DNA from 2 places in the Staphylococcus sp. mip270_02 genome. Region 2 is predicted to be linked to the other one. Evidence: riboswitches for the same ligand, from Rfam matches in the RefSeq annotation. Region 2 holds a riboswitch; the other holds the start of a gene.
The links. A riboswitch is a leader RNA that binds a small molecule or an ion and turns the genes downstream of it on or off. The one in region 2 is predicted to bind lysine.

Region 1 (8,321 bases), 280 kb from region 2:
CCACCAAGCGTTGCATTCATATCTACCATAGTACCTTCACCAACTACAGCTCCAATATTAATTGTAGCACCCATCATGATTACTGCACCATCTTCAATAATCGCTTGTTCGCGAATAAAAGCGCCAGGTTCAATTCGTGCATTCGTGTTTGTTAAGTCTTTCAACGGAATTGCAGAGTTGCGACGATCCATTTCAACTTCTAATTGATCAATACTTGATTGGTTGCTTTCGTAAAATTGTTTCCAGTCATCAGCTTCACAAAAGATTACTTTTGAATCAGCGGAACCAAAGACTTTAAAACTTTCAGGAAAGTTCACATTTTCAAATTTCCCATTTACATAGACTTTTAGTGGTGTGGATTTTTTTGCATCACTAATAAATTGAATAATTTCTTCTGCCGTTAAATGTTGTACCATAATTAAATACGCTCCTTAGGGTTTATAGATTGTCAAATGTATAATAGTCATTTGCTTTATTGATTAATTTTTCTGCTGCGCCAATTGCACCATTGGCAAAAATATCTTTAGACTGTGCACGATGTGTTATTTCAATCGTTTCATCAGTACCAGCAAAAAGTATATCATGTTGTCCTACGATAGTACCTCCACGAATTGAATGAACTCCAATTTCATCTTGAGTACGCTTTTCATTGTTTTCATGTCTATCATAAACTGGTGTAGATTGTGTACGTAATGATTCAATCACATCGTAAAGTTTAACTAGCGTACCGCTTGGTGCGTCAACTTTTTTATTATGGTGAGCTTCTGTAAGCTCAATATCAAAGTCTTCTAGTAATGGCACAGCAGCTTCTAAAATTTTAGTTAGTGCGTGAACGCCATAACTCATGTTTGCACTGAAAAATACAGGCATACGATTACTTAGTTCTTTTAGTTTATTAATAATTGTATCTTTTTCACCAGTGGTCGCAATTACCAATGGTAAAGTGAAATCTTCTTCTAATAGAGGCAATAATAATTCAGGGTTTGAAAAATCAATAGCAACGTCTGCGTCTGTAACATCCGCAATATGTTGATAAGTAGGGTAAGGGTAGTCTTTAGTTTCATTTCTTACAATTACCCCTACAATTTCATGTCCCTTTTCTTCAGCTAGTCTAGCAACACGTTGGTTCATTGCGCCATAGCCAATAAGTACTACTTTCATGCTTTTTCACCTGCTTTAAAATTTTCATAAGCTTGTTCTAATGTTTCACGTTCACTGTCTTCAAGTGGAACTAATGGTAAACGGACTTCATAATTTCCAAATCCTTCCACTGCTGTTAATACTTTTACTGGAATAGGGTTTACATCTACTGATAGGGCATCAAGCAATGTTTGAATTGGTTGAAATTGCATTTCAATATTTTCCCCATTTTGTTTAGCGTCGTATAGCGCTTGGAATGATTTCGGAATCACATTTGCAACAACTGAAATCACACCGTGACCATCTTTATTAAAATATTCAACCACATTATCGTCATTCCCACTATATAATGCAAAGTCATCTAGGTTAAGGCGTTGTTTTAAATCGTCTAAATAATCAAAATCATTTGTTGCATCTTTTAGTGCGACGATATATTCATTTTGACTTAAAGTTTCGACAGTTTCAGCTTCAATTGTCATATTCGTGCGAGAAGGAACATTATATAAAACGACTGGTAATTTAACTGCATCAGCAATTGTCGTAAAATGTGCAATTAAACCACGTTGGTTCGTTTTATTATAGTAGGGCGTAATCAACATGATTGCATCTGCACCTAATTCTCTAGCACGTACTGAGGCTTGAATAGATTTTTGGGTATTATTAGTACCTGTCCCTGCAATTACCGGTACTCGACCATCTACATGATTAATGACACTTTCTAATATTTGATCTTTCTCATCATCAGTAAGTGTAGGGTTTTCTGCAGTAGTACCATTGACTACAATAGATTTCGTATCGTTCTCTATTAAATAATCAACGTGTCTTCTAATGGCTTCATAGTCAACTTCATTGTGTGTGAATGGCGTTGCTAAAGCTACACCAACACCTTCAAAAATGTGTCCCATGTTATTTAACTCCTTTCAAGCTCATCACTTGTTCAAGAATTTGTACTGCATTTAATGCTGCACCTTTCAATAAGTTATCAGAAGTACACCAAACGTGGAATGTATTATCTAAACTATCATCACGTCGAATACGTCCTACAAAAATTTCATCTTTATTAGTAGAGTGTATCGCTAATGGATATTCATTATTCTGTGGATTATCTACAAGTACAACACGATCATCATTTTCAAATAATGCTTGTATTGCTTCAACTGTCGCTTCTTTTTCTAATGTTACACTCATGTGAACGCTGTGACTATCTTGTACTGGTACACGAACACATGTCGCTGTAACTTTTAAATCATCCGCATTTAAGATTTTACGTGTTTCATCAATCATTTTTTGTTCTTCTTTTGTATACCCGTCTTCTAGGAAACTATCTATATGTGGCAACACATTATTATAAATTGGATGTGGGTAAGCTTCAGGCGCTTTGCCATTTGCACCTTCTGCTAAATCTGCCTTACCTTTAACTCCAGATCCAGATACTGCTTGATAAGTTGTGTATGCTACGCGTTTCAAACCATAAGTTTCTTGTAATGGTTTAAGTGGCACAACTGATTGAATCGTAGAGCAGTTAGGATTCGCAATAATCTTTCTATCCAATTTAGGTTCATTCACTTCTGGTACGATTAAATCGATACCTTCAGTCATTCTCCATTGGCTGGAGTTATCAATAACAATAGCACCTGCTTCTTCAAAGATAGGTGAGAAATGCTCACTAGTACTACCACCTGCGCTCATCAATACATAATCAAATGATTCTTTAGCCGCATCTTCAGTTAACTCTCTAACTGTATACGTTTGACCTTGGAATTCTACTTGTTGGCCAGCTGAACGTGCTGATGAAAACAGCACCAATTCATCAAAAGGAATCTCTTTTCTATCAATAGTTTCTAACATTTTTCTTCCTACTAAACCAGTTGCACCTGCAATTGCTAATCTTGTCATATACAATACACTCCAATGTTATTTTTTAATAGTAATATAATTTTGAAAATTCAGATATCAAAGGTTTGATAAAGGGTTTGAACAGCTCTTTCGCCATTCATAGCATCAATAACACATGAAATACTAATTTCTGAAGTTGTTGTTTGATAAAATGAAATATCATTTTCAATCAATGTTTTGAATGCTTTTGAAGCTACGCCCGACATGTCTCTCATGCCAGAACCAATTAGAGAGAGTTTAACGTAATCTTCATTTATCTTAAAGTCTAACGCACTAAATGATTCTTTTAAAGACTCTAAAATCGTAGAAATTTGTATGACATCTGTATCTTTAATCGTGAACGACATTTGTAATCCTTCCAAATTAACGATTTGTGATATCATATCAACATTAACGGAACCATCTTCTAAATGGTTGAATAACGCAGTTAATAATTTGTTATCGGGTAGAGGATAACTAATAGTAACGTGCATCATATGCGTATCTAATGCAACGCCTGTAACGGCTTTTCTTTCTAATATTTCAGTTTGGGGCATAATCCATGTTCCTTTCACATTTGATAAAGTTCTTCCTAAGTAAAGTGGAATACTGTAATTGTTTGCCAATTCTACACTTCTTGTTTCAAGCACACCTGCGCCTAAAGCACTCATCTCCATCATTTCTTCATAAGAGACATAGTCTAAACGTTTAGCGTCCTTGTAAAGTCTTGGATCTGTTGCATAAACACCATCAACATCTGTATATATTTCGCATGCTGTGTTATTGCTTGCTGCTAATGCGACTGCTGTAGTATCTGATCCACCACGACCTAATGTAGTTACTTCAAAGTTATCATTAATACCTTGAAAACCTGCTATGACTAAAATGTCATTTTCGGTAAATGATTGCTCGAACGTCTCAGGATCAATTTCTGCTATACGACTCTTCAAATGATGTCCAACGGTTTTAATTCCTGCTTGATAGCCAGTCATGGCTTTGGCGTTAATACCAATATCATTTAAAACCATCGATAAATAAGAAACTGTTTGTTGCTCTCCTGTGGTAAGTAAGAGGGCAAGTTCTTGATCTTTAGGACTACTAGTTAAAGTCGAAACATTTGCCATTAGTTCATCTGTTGTTTTACCCATAGCGCTTACAACCACAATTAATTGTTCACCTTGTTCAACTCTTAATCTAAGCATTTCGGCAATATTTTTTATTTTAGTAAAATCACTTACTGAAGAACCTCCAAATTTCAAAACACTTCTTTTCAATTTCTATATCCTCCTCAACGAATAGGGGAGAATCACAGTATTATAAAAAAAGAACAAGTTCGGAATGCGAACCTGTTCTATAATATATATACAAGTGATGCACTCCATTATTTTAAAATAATGACAGACTCTTAGCTCTTAACCATAAAGTCCAACGTGTTATAAGCTGCTATTATAACTGTTTCGGCATCTCACCCTTTCAAAATTAGCTGCTAGCAGGCAGGTTCTTCTAATAATTACTAATGATTGATGCGCCTCATCAAAACCATATTTAATTTTTTGTTTATGATACACATTATACATAGGCATGCATATACTGTAAACCGCTTTTACAAAGTTTTTTTAATTTACTGAAAAATTCAATACTTTATAAATCTTTTTTGCAACTTATGTGTAAAAAGTGTTGTGAATCAATTCATATTCCCAATTTTAAATTATAATAAGGGAAATTACAGTGGATTAAAATTCTTCATATACTGCCGGATCTTGTCCTTTTAATCTGCCGTCTTTTTGAGTTAATGCATTTATTTTTTCTATATCATCATGCTCTAATGTAAAATCAAAAACATCTTTATTTTGAATTTGTCTAGCAATAGAAGTTGCTTTTGGAATGGGTACTACACCATTTTGAATGTGCCATCTCAAAATAATTTGAGGAATAGTTTTATCATATTTTTCTGCTATCACTTCAATATCCTTATCATTTATAACTTCTGAAGCACGACCAAGAGGGCTCCATGCTTGCGTGATAATTCCTTTTTCATTATGATATCTAATCATATATTGTTGGTTAAAATAAGGATGTAATTCTATTTGGTTAACCGAAGGAAGGATTCCTGTTTCTTGTTCTAACGTTTCAATGTGTTCAGGCAAGAAATTACATACACCGATAGATTTAATTAACCCAGCATTACGAGCATCAATCATCGCTTGCCAAGCTTCAACAAATTTACCATGTCTTGGATTTGGCCAATGTATTAAGTATAAATCTATATATTCCACATTCAGACGATAAATCGATTCTTGAATTGCAACCATTGCCGCATTGTAGTCTTGATAACGTCCAGGAAGTTTAGAAGTTACAATAATTTGGTCTCTTGAGACATGACTTTGTTCAATCGCTTTACCAACGGTACCTTCATTCTCATAATTATATGCAGTATCTAATAAACGATAACCTTGATTTAACGCGCTAACAATCGCATGCATACCTGATGCACCGTTTAACTTATATGTACCAAATCCTATTTGGGATATTATCTTGCCGTCAATCATATCTAAATTTTGCATTTTCAAATTCCTCCTAGCTTAAACTTATAATGATTATATAATTCTTGAAAAGCATTTCAAAGTAATTGGCCCTTACAACATTTGTTTTACAATCATCAAAAGGGGAGTAATAAAAAAGTCTGCCAGATTATAAACTGGCAGACAAATATATTTTCATATTTTTAATTATTATTAAACAATCATTAATTATTTCGTTAATACACCAGTTTCTTCTAAATAAGCTTGGTATGATATCTCTTTAGATACAGCTCCAGCTGGATTTAAGTCGATTACACGATTTGCGATTGTATTGATAAATTCAAAGTCATATGAAGTAAAAATAAGAGAACCTTTAAAGTTCTTCAAGCCATCATTTACAGCAGTGATACTTTCTAAGTCTAAGTGGTTCGTAGGCTCATCAAGTAATAATACGTTTGCGCTTGATAACATCATTTTACTTAGCATACAACGCACTTTTTCTCCACCTGATAATACACTTGCTTTTTTCTTAACTTCTTCACCACTAAATAACATACGACCTAAGAAACCACGTAAGAACGTTTCAGTTTGTTCATCCTCAGGTGCGTATTGGCGTAACCAATCGACAAGATTCATGTCAACACCTTCAAAGAATTCTGAGTTATCTTTAGGGAAGTAGCTGCGAGATGTAGTAACACCCCATCTTACAGTACCTTCATCAGGTTCCATTTCCCCAGCTAGTATTTTCAGTAATGTTGATTTAGCAAATTCACTATCTCCAATTAATACAGCTTTATCATTTGGATCCATTGTAAATGAAATGTTATCAAGAACTTTAACACCATCAATTGATTTTGATAGGTTTTCTACAAATAATAAGTCGTTACCAATTTCACGTTCTGGCGTGAATTTTACAAATGGATAACGGCGCGAAGAAGGTTGAATATCATCGAGTTCAATTTTCTCTAATTGCTTTTTACGGCTTGTAGCTTGTTTAGATTTAGATGCGTTTGCAGAGAAACGCGCAACAAATTCTTGTAGCTCTTTAATTTTTTCTTCTTTTTTCTTATTTTGATCTTGGGCCATTTTCATAGCTAATTCACTTGACTGATACCAGAAATCATAGTTACCTACATAAACTTTGATTTTACCATAATCTAAATCAGCAATATGAGTACACACATTATTTAAAAAGTGTCTATCATGTGATACGACAATAACAGTGTTATCAAAATTGATAAGAAAATCTTCTAACCAACTTATAGCTGGAATATCTAGTCCGTTGGTCGGCTCATCTAGTAATAGTACATCTGGCTGACCAAAGAGGCTTTGTGCTAATAACACTTTAACTTTTTGGTTATTTTCTAATTCTGACATCGTTTTGTCTTGCAAGTCTGCTTTAATACCAAGACCAGAAAGTAGGGAACCAGCATCTGCTTCTGCATTCCAACCATCCATTTCTGCGAATTCACCTTCAAGTTCAGCAGCTCTGATACCGTCTTCATCACTGAAATCTGGTTTCATATAAATTTCATCTTTTTCTTTCATTACTTCATATAAACGTTCGTGACCTTTAATAACAACGTCTAAAACACGTTCATCTTCAAAGGCGAAGTGATCTTGTTTCAACACTGCTAAACGTTCATTTTTACCCATTGAAACATGGCCAGTTTGAGCGTCTAATTCACCGGATAAAATCTTCAAGAATGTTGACTTACCAGCTCCATTTGCCCCAATCAAACCATAGCAATTGCCATCTGTAAATTTAATATTTACATCTTCGAATAATTTACGATCGCCAAATCGTAAACTTACATCAGTAACTTGTAACATGCATTTACTCCTTTTCGTTAATCTACCGGACAAATTATAACACACTTAGCTTGTACTTTCGACCATTCTCGCTATACTGATGCTTGTTTCCTTATAGCATGTTATAATAAGAAAGAATAAATTTATGTACGAAGGAGAAAAGTATGGCCCAAGATGAAAAAGATATAGTAGGTTCAATAGAATTTCTTGAAGTTGTTGGCATAGAAGGCTCAACATACCAATTAAAAGGACCAAATGGCGAGGATGTAAAACTAAACCAATCTGAAATTAACGAAGAAGATGAATTACAAATAGGAGAAGAATATAGTTTCTTCATCTATCCAAACAGATCAGGAGCATTATTTGCCACACAAAATATGCCTGATATCACAACAGATAAGTATGCTTTTGTTAAAGTAATTAAAACAGACCGCGATGGTGCGCATGTAGATGTCGGTTTACCGAGAGAGGTATTAATTCCTTGGGTAGACTTACCAAAAGTAAAAGAAGTATGGCCAATACAAGGTGATGAGTTATTTGTTACTTTACGTGTGGACAGAGACAACAATATGTTTGCGCGATTAGCGACTGAAACTATTGTCGAACAAATGTACACCCCTTCATTTGAAAATGAAAAGCAAAACCAAGTTATCGAAGCTAGACCATATCGTCTATTAAGAATTGGTAGTTTCTTACTATCTAAAGATGGATATAAAATATTTGTTCATGAATCTGAACGTAAAGCAGAACCACGTCTTGGTGAAAATGTAAAAGTACGTATTATTGGCCAAAATGATAAAGGTGAATTAAACGGGTCATTTTTACCATTAGCTCACGAAAGATTAGATGATGATGGGCAACGCATTTTTGATTTACTTGTAGAATATAATGGGGAACTACCATTTTCGGATAAATCAAGTCCTGAAGCCATTAAAGAAATATTTAACATGAGCAAAGGGTCCTTTAAAAGAG
Region 2 (8,321 bases):
TAGACATTAGTTTCTCCTCCATTTATGACTTCTAAGCTATTTTATCAAATGATGGTTATTTATCAAAATGATAATTCGTATCTTAAAATGCAACCAGATAGATTCATTGGCGCTTATATCAAATATTTAAAACTGTTTATTAACTAAAAATAAGGAGTGCGACAGAAATCTATTTTTTATAATAGTATTTCTGTCGCACTCCCTCTATAATTAGATACTATTTTAAAGCATCTTTAGCTTTAGTTACTAATTCAGCGAAAGCTTTTTCGTCTGAAATAGCAATTTCTGAAAGCATTTTACGGTTAATGTCGATTTCAGCTTTTTTCAAACCGTTCATAAGTCTTGAATAACTCATGTCGTGTTGACGAGCTGCTGCGTTGATACGTGTAATCCATAATTTACGGAAATCACGTTTTCTTTGACGACGGTCACGGAATGCATATTGACCTGATTTCATAACTTGTTGTTTTGCAACTTTATATAATGTACGTTTTGAACCGAAGTAACCTTTAGCTAATTTAATCGTCTTTTTACGACGCGCTCTTGTTACTGTTCCACCTTTAACTCGTGGCATAATAAATTCCTCCTCTAAATATGTTCAATCTTTCAAATTGATACGTTATGACATTTTAGTCATTATTTTTTGTAAGCTAATAATTGTTTTACGCGTTTCATATCTGATTTAGATACTAATGAAGCTTTACGTAATTTACGTTTTTGTTTAGTTGTTTTGTTTGCAAACATATGAGATGTGAAAGCTCTAGAACGTTTTAATTTACCTGAACCAGTTCTTTTAACACGTTTAGCTGCTCCACGGTGTGTTTTCATTTTAGGCATGATTCATTTCCTCCTGTAATATCTTATTATTATTTTTCATTGATTGGACTTAATGTAATAAACATTTGGCGTCCATCCATTTTGGGTCTTTGTTCAACTGTAGCGATATCTTTACATTCATCTGCAAATTTTTCTAAAACACGTTGACCAATTTCTTTATGCGTAATCGCACGACCTCTGAAACGAATTGAAACTTTACATTTGTCGCCTTTTTCTAAGAATTTACGTCCATTCTTCAACTTAGTTTGGAAATCATGTTCCTCAATAGTTGGGCTTAAACGTATTTCTTTAAGGTTAATTGTTTTTTGTTTTTTCTTCATTTCTTTTTCTTTTTTCTGTTGTTCAAATTTATATTTACCATAATCCATAATTCTAGCAACAGGTGGTTTAGCATTCGGAGCCATGATAACTACGTCTAAACCTACTCTATCTGCCATTTCTAGAGCTTCTGTCTTAGTTTTTACACCAATTTGTTCTCCGTCTTGACCGATTAAGCGTAATTCTTTTGCACGAATCTTTTCGTTAACTTGAGTCTGATCTTTTGCTATGGTTGACACCTCCAAGATTTTTACGAAATTATCCCAAGCAAAAAGAGCGAGTATATAATATACCCGCTCTTCTCTACGCATGACTACATCATGCATATATAAGACCTGCCAACAGCTTTTGCGTCGCAACAGGTGAGAAGCGGGAGCTTCTACTTGGTTCGTTTCGTATTCAACATTACCTATCATAACAACAATAATGACATTAGTCAACTGTTTTTTTATTATTTATTAATTTCATCCATATCAACATCTTGACGTAAATCCACTTGTTCTAACGGAACGATTTTCGTTCTGTATCTCAATTTATGATAAATGAAAAATGCTAAAAATACAGGTATGCCCATATAAGTTATAACGAATCTATTTAGATTGAAATCGCCCGTTTTTATAAAGTCTACGTCTTGCCCTATTATAACAAGTACGCAGAGTACACCTGCAAATATTGGACCAAACGGGAATAACTTAGCTTTGTATTTTAATTTTGATTTATCATAATTTTGTTTATCAAACGCTTTTCTAAATCTATAATGACTGACTGCAATACCAACCCATGCAATAAATCCAGTCATACCACTAGCAGCAACAATATATTCATAAGCGTCACCGCTTAAATGTTGTAATACAAATATACCTATTACAATAAGTGCTGTGACTAATAATGATACATAAGGCACACCATATTTATTTGTTTTACCAAATACAGGGTATGCTAATTTATCTTTACTCATTGAATACAACATACGCGTTGATGCGTACATACCTGAGTTACCCGCAGACAGAACTGAAGTCAATATTACAGCATTCATAAATGACGCAGCAAATGCCAATCCTGCATTTTGGAATACAAGTGTAAATGGAGATGTTGAAATATCATCGCCTCCACCCATTAATGCTGCACTGTCATAAGGAATTAACATACCAATAACAAAAATTGCCATAATATAGAAAATCAATATTCTCCAAAATACTTGTTTAATTGCTTTAGGTACAGCACGTTCTGGATTTTCTGATTCACCTGCAGTTATACCAATCAATTCAGTTCCTTGGAAGGAGAATCCAGCAACTAAGAATACACCTAAGATAGTTAATAAGCTACCACCTAGTCCATCACCAAGTATTGGTCCGCCACCTTTAGTAAAGGTATCAAAACCAACAAATTCTCCACCCATAATACCTAAGATTGTTAGTAAACCAATTCCTATAAATATGATAACCGTAACTACTTTAATTAATGCGAACCAGTATTCACTTTCACCATATACGCGAACAGATAATGCATTAAGACCAAAAATAATTAATAAGAATAGACAACTCCAAGCCCAAGCTGGCATACCAGTTAAAGGTGTCCAATATTGTATAACTTGCGCTGCAATTGTAACATCTGCCGCAACCGTGATAACCCAGTTGAACCAATAATTCCAACCTAATGCAAATCCTAATGAAGGATCAACAAAACGTGTGGCATAAGTACTAAATGATCCCGATACTGGTAAATATGTCGCCATCTCTCCTAATGACGTCATAAGGAAGAAGACCATCGCCCCAATAATTGCATAAGCTAACAATGCACCTAAGGCTCCGGCATCGTGAATCGCTCCACCCGAAGTCATAAATAGTCCTGTTCCAATACATCCACCAATCGCAATCATGGAAATATGACGATCTTTTAATCCTCTTTGAACTCCATTGCTTTGATTTTCTTGTTTTGCCATAGAAGCGTCCTTTCTTTAAACTTAGAGGCTAACTTACTATTATGATTAAAGAATACAGTTTTTAATATGAAAAACCTAAACGTAGCACTAAATATTTTCTCAACTACATTTACTACAATTTTCACTCTATCCCGTAAAAGTATTATTTTAATCACTCAACCAAAACAAAATGGTTGCATACCTATTAGATATGCAACCATTTTAATAATAGCATTTATATAGGTAGCACATCACATATGTGACAGTCCAGTCTCTTTCGATAACTGTCCCAACTGATATTGTGTAAATGGTCAATACCAGTTTCGGCATTTTTACCTTTCATGAATTCAACATACGCCCCATACAGCTTCTGAATACTTACTCTTTAAAAATGCAACCTCTAACTCAAATTTAATTTTATATTTAACTCACTAACCTGTAATATACATGATTTCTACATTACTTTCAAGACTATCTTTGCTTTTTCAATCTAATCTCATCGACCAAGTTCCAAATAAACTCGTCTTTCTCTATAGTTTCTTGATCTTGTGAGCCATATTTTCTCACATTAACTTCACTATTTTCTACTTCTTTATCACCTACGACAAGTTGGTATGGGATTTTTTGCATTTGTGCTTCTCTAATTTTATACCCCATTTTTTCGTTTCTGTCATCAATTTCAACTCGAACACCTTGTGACTTAAGCTCATCTTGAATAAGTCTCGCATAATCATAATGTAAATCAACATTCACAGGAATGATTTCTACTTGTTTAGGTGCTAACCAAGTTGGAAAAGCTCCTTTTGTTTCTTCAGTTAAAAACGCAACAAAACGTTCCATTGTTGAAACAACACCACGATGAATAACAACTGGTCTATGTTGTTCTCCATCATTACCAATATATGTTAAATCAAATTTTTGTGGTAATAAGAAATCAAGTTGTGCTGTAGATAAAGTTTCTTCTTTACCCATTGCAGTTTGTACTTGTACATCTAATTTCGGACCATAGAATGCCGCTTCACCAATGGCTTCTTCATAATCTAAGCCTAACTCATCAACCGCTTCCTTCAACATGCTCTCTGCTCTATTCCACATTTCATCGTCATCAAAGTATTTCTCTTTGTCTTCTGGATCTCTATAACTTAGTCTGAAGCTATAGTTTTCAAAATTAAAGTCTTTATATACATCAATAATTAGATTAACAACACGTTTGAATTCTTCTTTAATTTGATCTGGACGAACGAAGATATGTGCATCATTTAAAGTCATACCACGTACACGTTGTAAACCTGACACAGCTCCACTTGCTTCATAACGATGCATTGTGCCTAATTCAGCAATTCTAATTGGCAATTCACGATATGAATGCGGTTTATTAGCATAAATCATCATATGATGCGGGCAATTCATTGGTCTAAGTACCATTTCTTCATGCTCATCAAGTTTCATTGTCGGGAACATATCCTCTTGATAATGATCCCAGTGACCAGATGTTTTATATAAATCAACATTAGCCATAACTGGTGTATAAACATGATCGTAACCCATGCTTACTTCTTTGTCTACGATGTAACGTTCAATTTCTCGACGAATTGTTGCACCATTTGGTAACCAAAGTGGTAAACCAGCGCCTACTAATGGATTGTTTGAGAATAGCTCTAATTCCTTACCAATTTTACGATGATCACGTTCTTTTCTTTCTTCGAGCATTTGTAAATGTGCTTTCAAGTCCTTTTTATCGAAAAATGCTGTACCATAAATACGTTGCAACATTTTGTTGTTACTATCACCACGCCAATAAGCTCCAGCTGTCGATAATAGTTTAAATTCTTTGATTTTTGAAGTTGAAGGTACATGCACGCCACGACATAAATCTGTAAATTCACCTTGAGTGTATAATGTGACATTCTCATCTTCAGGGATTGCATTTATAAGTTCTAATTTATAAGGGTCTTCTGAGAAAAATGCTTTAGCTTCATTACGAGAAACAACCTTACGTTCAATTGGGTAATTCTCATTAACAATCTGCTTCATTGTCTTTTCAATTTTCTCAAAATCATCTGAAGAAAGACTCTCTTCCATATCAAAGTCATAATAAAAACCGCCTTCAATTACGGGACCTACACCAAAGTTCACATTTCCATATAAACGTTTTAATGCTTGCGCCATAAGATGGGCCGTTGAATGTCGTAACACTTCCAAAGCTTCATCTGTACCAGGCGTAACGATTTCTATATCGCCATCTTCTTCAATCGGTCTAGTTAAATCAATTAATTGGCCATTCAACTTTCCAGCTACGGCTTTTTTTCTTAATCCTGGACTTATTGATTGTGCTATATCTTCTGTTGTTGTGCCTTTATCGAACACTTTCGTATTACCATCTGGAAATTTTATATTAATTTGGTCCATTTAACATTCCTCCTATTTATTCAAGCACTTAAATCAAAGCGAAATACAATTTATCAATAATTGCAGAGAAAATAAAAAGACCCCATCCCTAAAAAGGGACGAGGTCTTCGTGGTACCACCCTAAATTAAAGCTTTTCTGCTTAGTTACAAAATAGCTTCTCTCTACGTAAGATAACGGTCTTGAGCCGGATGTTCATTACAACATCACTGACGAAGGAGTAATCAATAAATATACTTACCATATCTCAACATCTAATGGCTCTCTGTGAAGTAGTGAAATATCAATCGTATCTTCGTTTAATTTCGTTTGATTTAGATTTAATTATATTATACAACATTTATTTTAGATTTCAATCGTTCCTATAATTTTTTCCTTCTAAATAATAAGGTGTCGCCAAAGTTTTGATACGTTCCATGATTCGAGCCGCTTTAGTCTTTTCAGTACCATCCCGTGTTACAGAAAGATGATACTCTAATTCTTCAAAGCTTAGATTAGAGCTAAAAAATGTTGGTAATTCCTGTACCATTCTGTAATGTAATAGCGGTCCTATTACTTCATCTCTAGCCCATGGCGTAATTTCTTCAGCACCGATATCATCTAACATTAAAATATTCGCTTCTCGTACTCTGGATAATTTTGTTTCAAAACTTCCATCCTTAAATCCGCCTTTAAGTGAACGAATAAATTCAGGTAAATAGACAATAGTAGAAGGAATCTTTTCGGTTTTTAACTGATTCGCAATTGCACCTAAGATAAATGACTTTCCTGTTCCAAATGGGCCGTGCAAGTATAATCCTTTAACTTGAGGATCGTGCTTCGTGATTTTATCACAAATTTTGTTTGCTGCCATTGCAACATCTAATCTATCTCTTCTATCCATGTAAATATCTTCAAGTTTAGCGTCTAAAGTATCACGTTGCATATGGTGCGAAGTAATTAGATGAGAGTTAAACCTTTCTTCATCATACTTTATCTTACACGGGCATGGTAAATAACGAATTTTGATCTGGTTACTTTCAACATATAGTTCTGGAACATGACCTTTTACAAAGTTGGGACAATCCTTATAATCATGGCCATCATAGTGTTTCACTTGGTCTTTGTATTCTTGTAAAATATTTAAGTCTTCATCTATCATGGCATTTGTCAATTCTGATTGATGCTCATTTAAAAAGCGTTTAACATCAGGATCATTAATCACATCTTTTTTTATTTTTTCTATGCGTTTTGATAAATCATCTGACTCCCCCATGATATTATTAAAAGATTTCATTTATTCGTCCTCCTTCCATCTATTTTTTAATTGATTTAAAAATTGCTCTCTGTCATTTTTTAGCTTCTCATCTTCTTCGTCGTTATGCTGTTGGTTATCTTTTTCTGTTTTCTCATCTCGCTCTTCTAACCATTTCGGTGTCATCTCTCTAGAAGCTAATTGTTTTTGTTTATATCTATTTTTGGTAGGATAAGATTCTTTTTTAGGTTGGTTAACTTTCATTGCATATTCATATGCCTGTTCAGCCGTTTTAATACCTTTTTTCTTCCAATTTGATGCTATTTCAAAAATATAAGTTTTAGGTAATTTCATATCTTCCTTCAACATAACAAATTGCAATAGAATATTAATAACACCAAAAGATAAGTTTTCACGTTCAATCAATTCTTCAATCATGAATTTTTGCTGTGTAGTAGGTTCTGATTCAGACCACGATGCTAACATATCAATCGGGCTTGTTTGCTCCAATTGTACCAACCAATTATCAGATTGACTTGACGTTTCTTCAGAATTGGTTACTTGTAAAGAAGGGACATTATCTTTTTCTGATTTAACTTGTAAATTTGGTAACTGTTGTTCATGTTCCATTAAATAATAAGTACGTGCGTGTTTTCTCAATTCTTCAAAAGATAATTCTTGAGCACTAGTTATCGATTTTAAAATAATACGCTTCATCGATTCAGGCGTCAAACCATATAATGTTGCAATTTGTGTTATTAACGCTTTAGCATCATTCGTAACTATTTTTGAACTAATAAAATGATTTTGTAACAAATCATATAATGTTTCAAAGTCAAAGTGAACGCGTGTAAGGTCTAAACCTTCATACGGCTTATCATCTTGGATGTATGCTGTATCTTGCGCTAATGCTTTATTAGGAATTTTAAAAACATCAGTAAATGTGCGTGTTATATCTTGATAACTACTTAAGTCTACAGCCTTTTTAGTTTCAAAGTGACGTTTTAATTGTTGGTAACGTTGTTTACTCACCTCACTATATAGATAAACAGATAGCATAGGATCACTGAAAAACTGTTTCGCAGTAGGTGGTTGATTAAGAACATAAACAAATGAGGAATGCTGCTCGTTATGATTTACATAAGATTTTACCAATCCAATACCTTCTAACAAATCCATTTCTTTTCTGAATTCTAATAGATTAATTTTCAACTCACTCATAATAATATAGTGCGTCAACACCGCATCTACTTCGTGGTCCACAAATTGGTTTAAATAATGATATAGTCCTGTCGCATTAGCGCCTATCATTGGTGTAAACAATCTGTTCAAGATTTCTAAATGATTATTATTTAAATAAAATTCACGCACGATAGTAAAATTATCATGTGGTCTCAATCCATAATCATATGATTGTAACCCCATTTACGAATCACTCCGTTTATTATTTACTAATATACCTTGCATTGATTGTAATAATTGATCTACATCTTTGAATTCTTTATAAACAGAAGCAAATCGTACATAGGACACTTGATCTACGTGCATAAGTAAATTCATCACGTGCTCTCCTATTTCTCTAGAAGAAATTTCTGCGTGCCCCT

Region 1: it holds a riboswitch for lysine, as region 2 does, so the genes downstream of both, ACW5YJ_RS08950 (aspartate kinase) here and ACW5YJ_RS07565 (amino acid permease) in region 2, are expected to answer to the same signal.

The regions. Positions count from the first base shown of each region.
Region 1 is NZ_CM132934.1:1,886,183-1,894,503, forward strand. It holds gene dapD (2,3,4,5-tetrahydropyridine-2,6-dicarboxylate N-acetyltransferase) at 1-416, opposite strand, end outside; gene dapB (4-hydroxy-tetrahydrodipicolinate reductase) at 439-1,161, opposite strand; gene dapA (4-hydroxy-tetrahydrodipicolinate synthase) at 1,158-2,045, opposite strand; gene ACW5YJ_RS08945 (aspartate-semialdehyde dehydrogenase) at 2,047-3,036, opposite strand; gene ACW5YJ_RS08950 (aspartate kinase) at 3,087-4,289, opposite strand; lysine riboswitch at 4,379-4,557, opposite strand; gene ACW5YJ_RS08955 (aldo/keto reductase) at 4,749-5,579, opposite strand; gene ACW5YJ_RS08960 (ABC-F family ATP-binding cassette domain-containing protein) at 5,766-7,370, opposite strand; gene ACW5YJ_RS08965 (CvfB family protein) at 7,514-8,321, shown strand, end outside.
Region 2 is NZ_CM132934.1:1,609,764-1,618,084, reverse strand. It holds gene ACW5YJ_RS07585 (NUDIX domain-containing protein) at 1-7, opposite strand, end outside; gene rplT (50S ribosomal protein L20) at 218-574, opposite strand; gene rpmI (50S ribosomal protein L35) at 637-837, opposite strand; gene infC (translation initiation factor IF-3) at 867-1,394, opposite strand; ribosomal protein L20 leader region at 1,418-1,546, opposite strand; gene ACW5YJ_RS07565 (amino acid permease) at 1,607-3,097, opposite strand; lysine riboswitch at 3,313-3,487, opposite strand; gene thrS (threonine--tRNA ligase) at 3,548-5,485, opposite strand; gene dnaI (primosomal protein DnaI) at 5,836-6,759, opposite strand; gene ACW5YJ_RS07550 (replication initiation and membrane attachment family protein) at 6,760-8,142, opposite strand; gene nrdR (transcriptional regulator NrdR) at 8,143-8,321, opposite strand, start outside.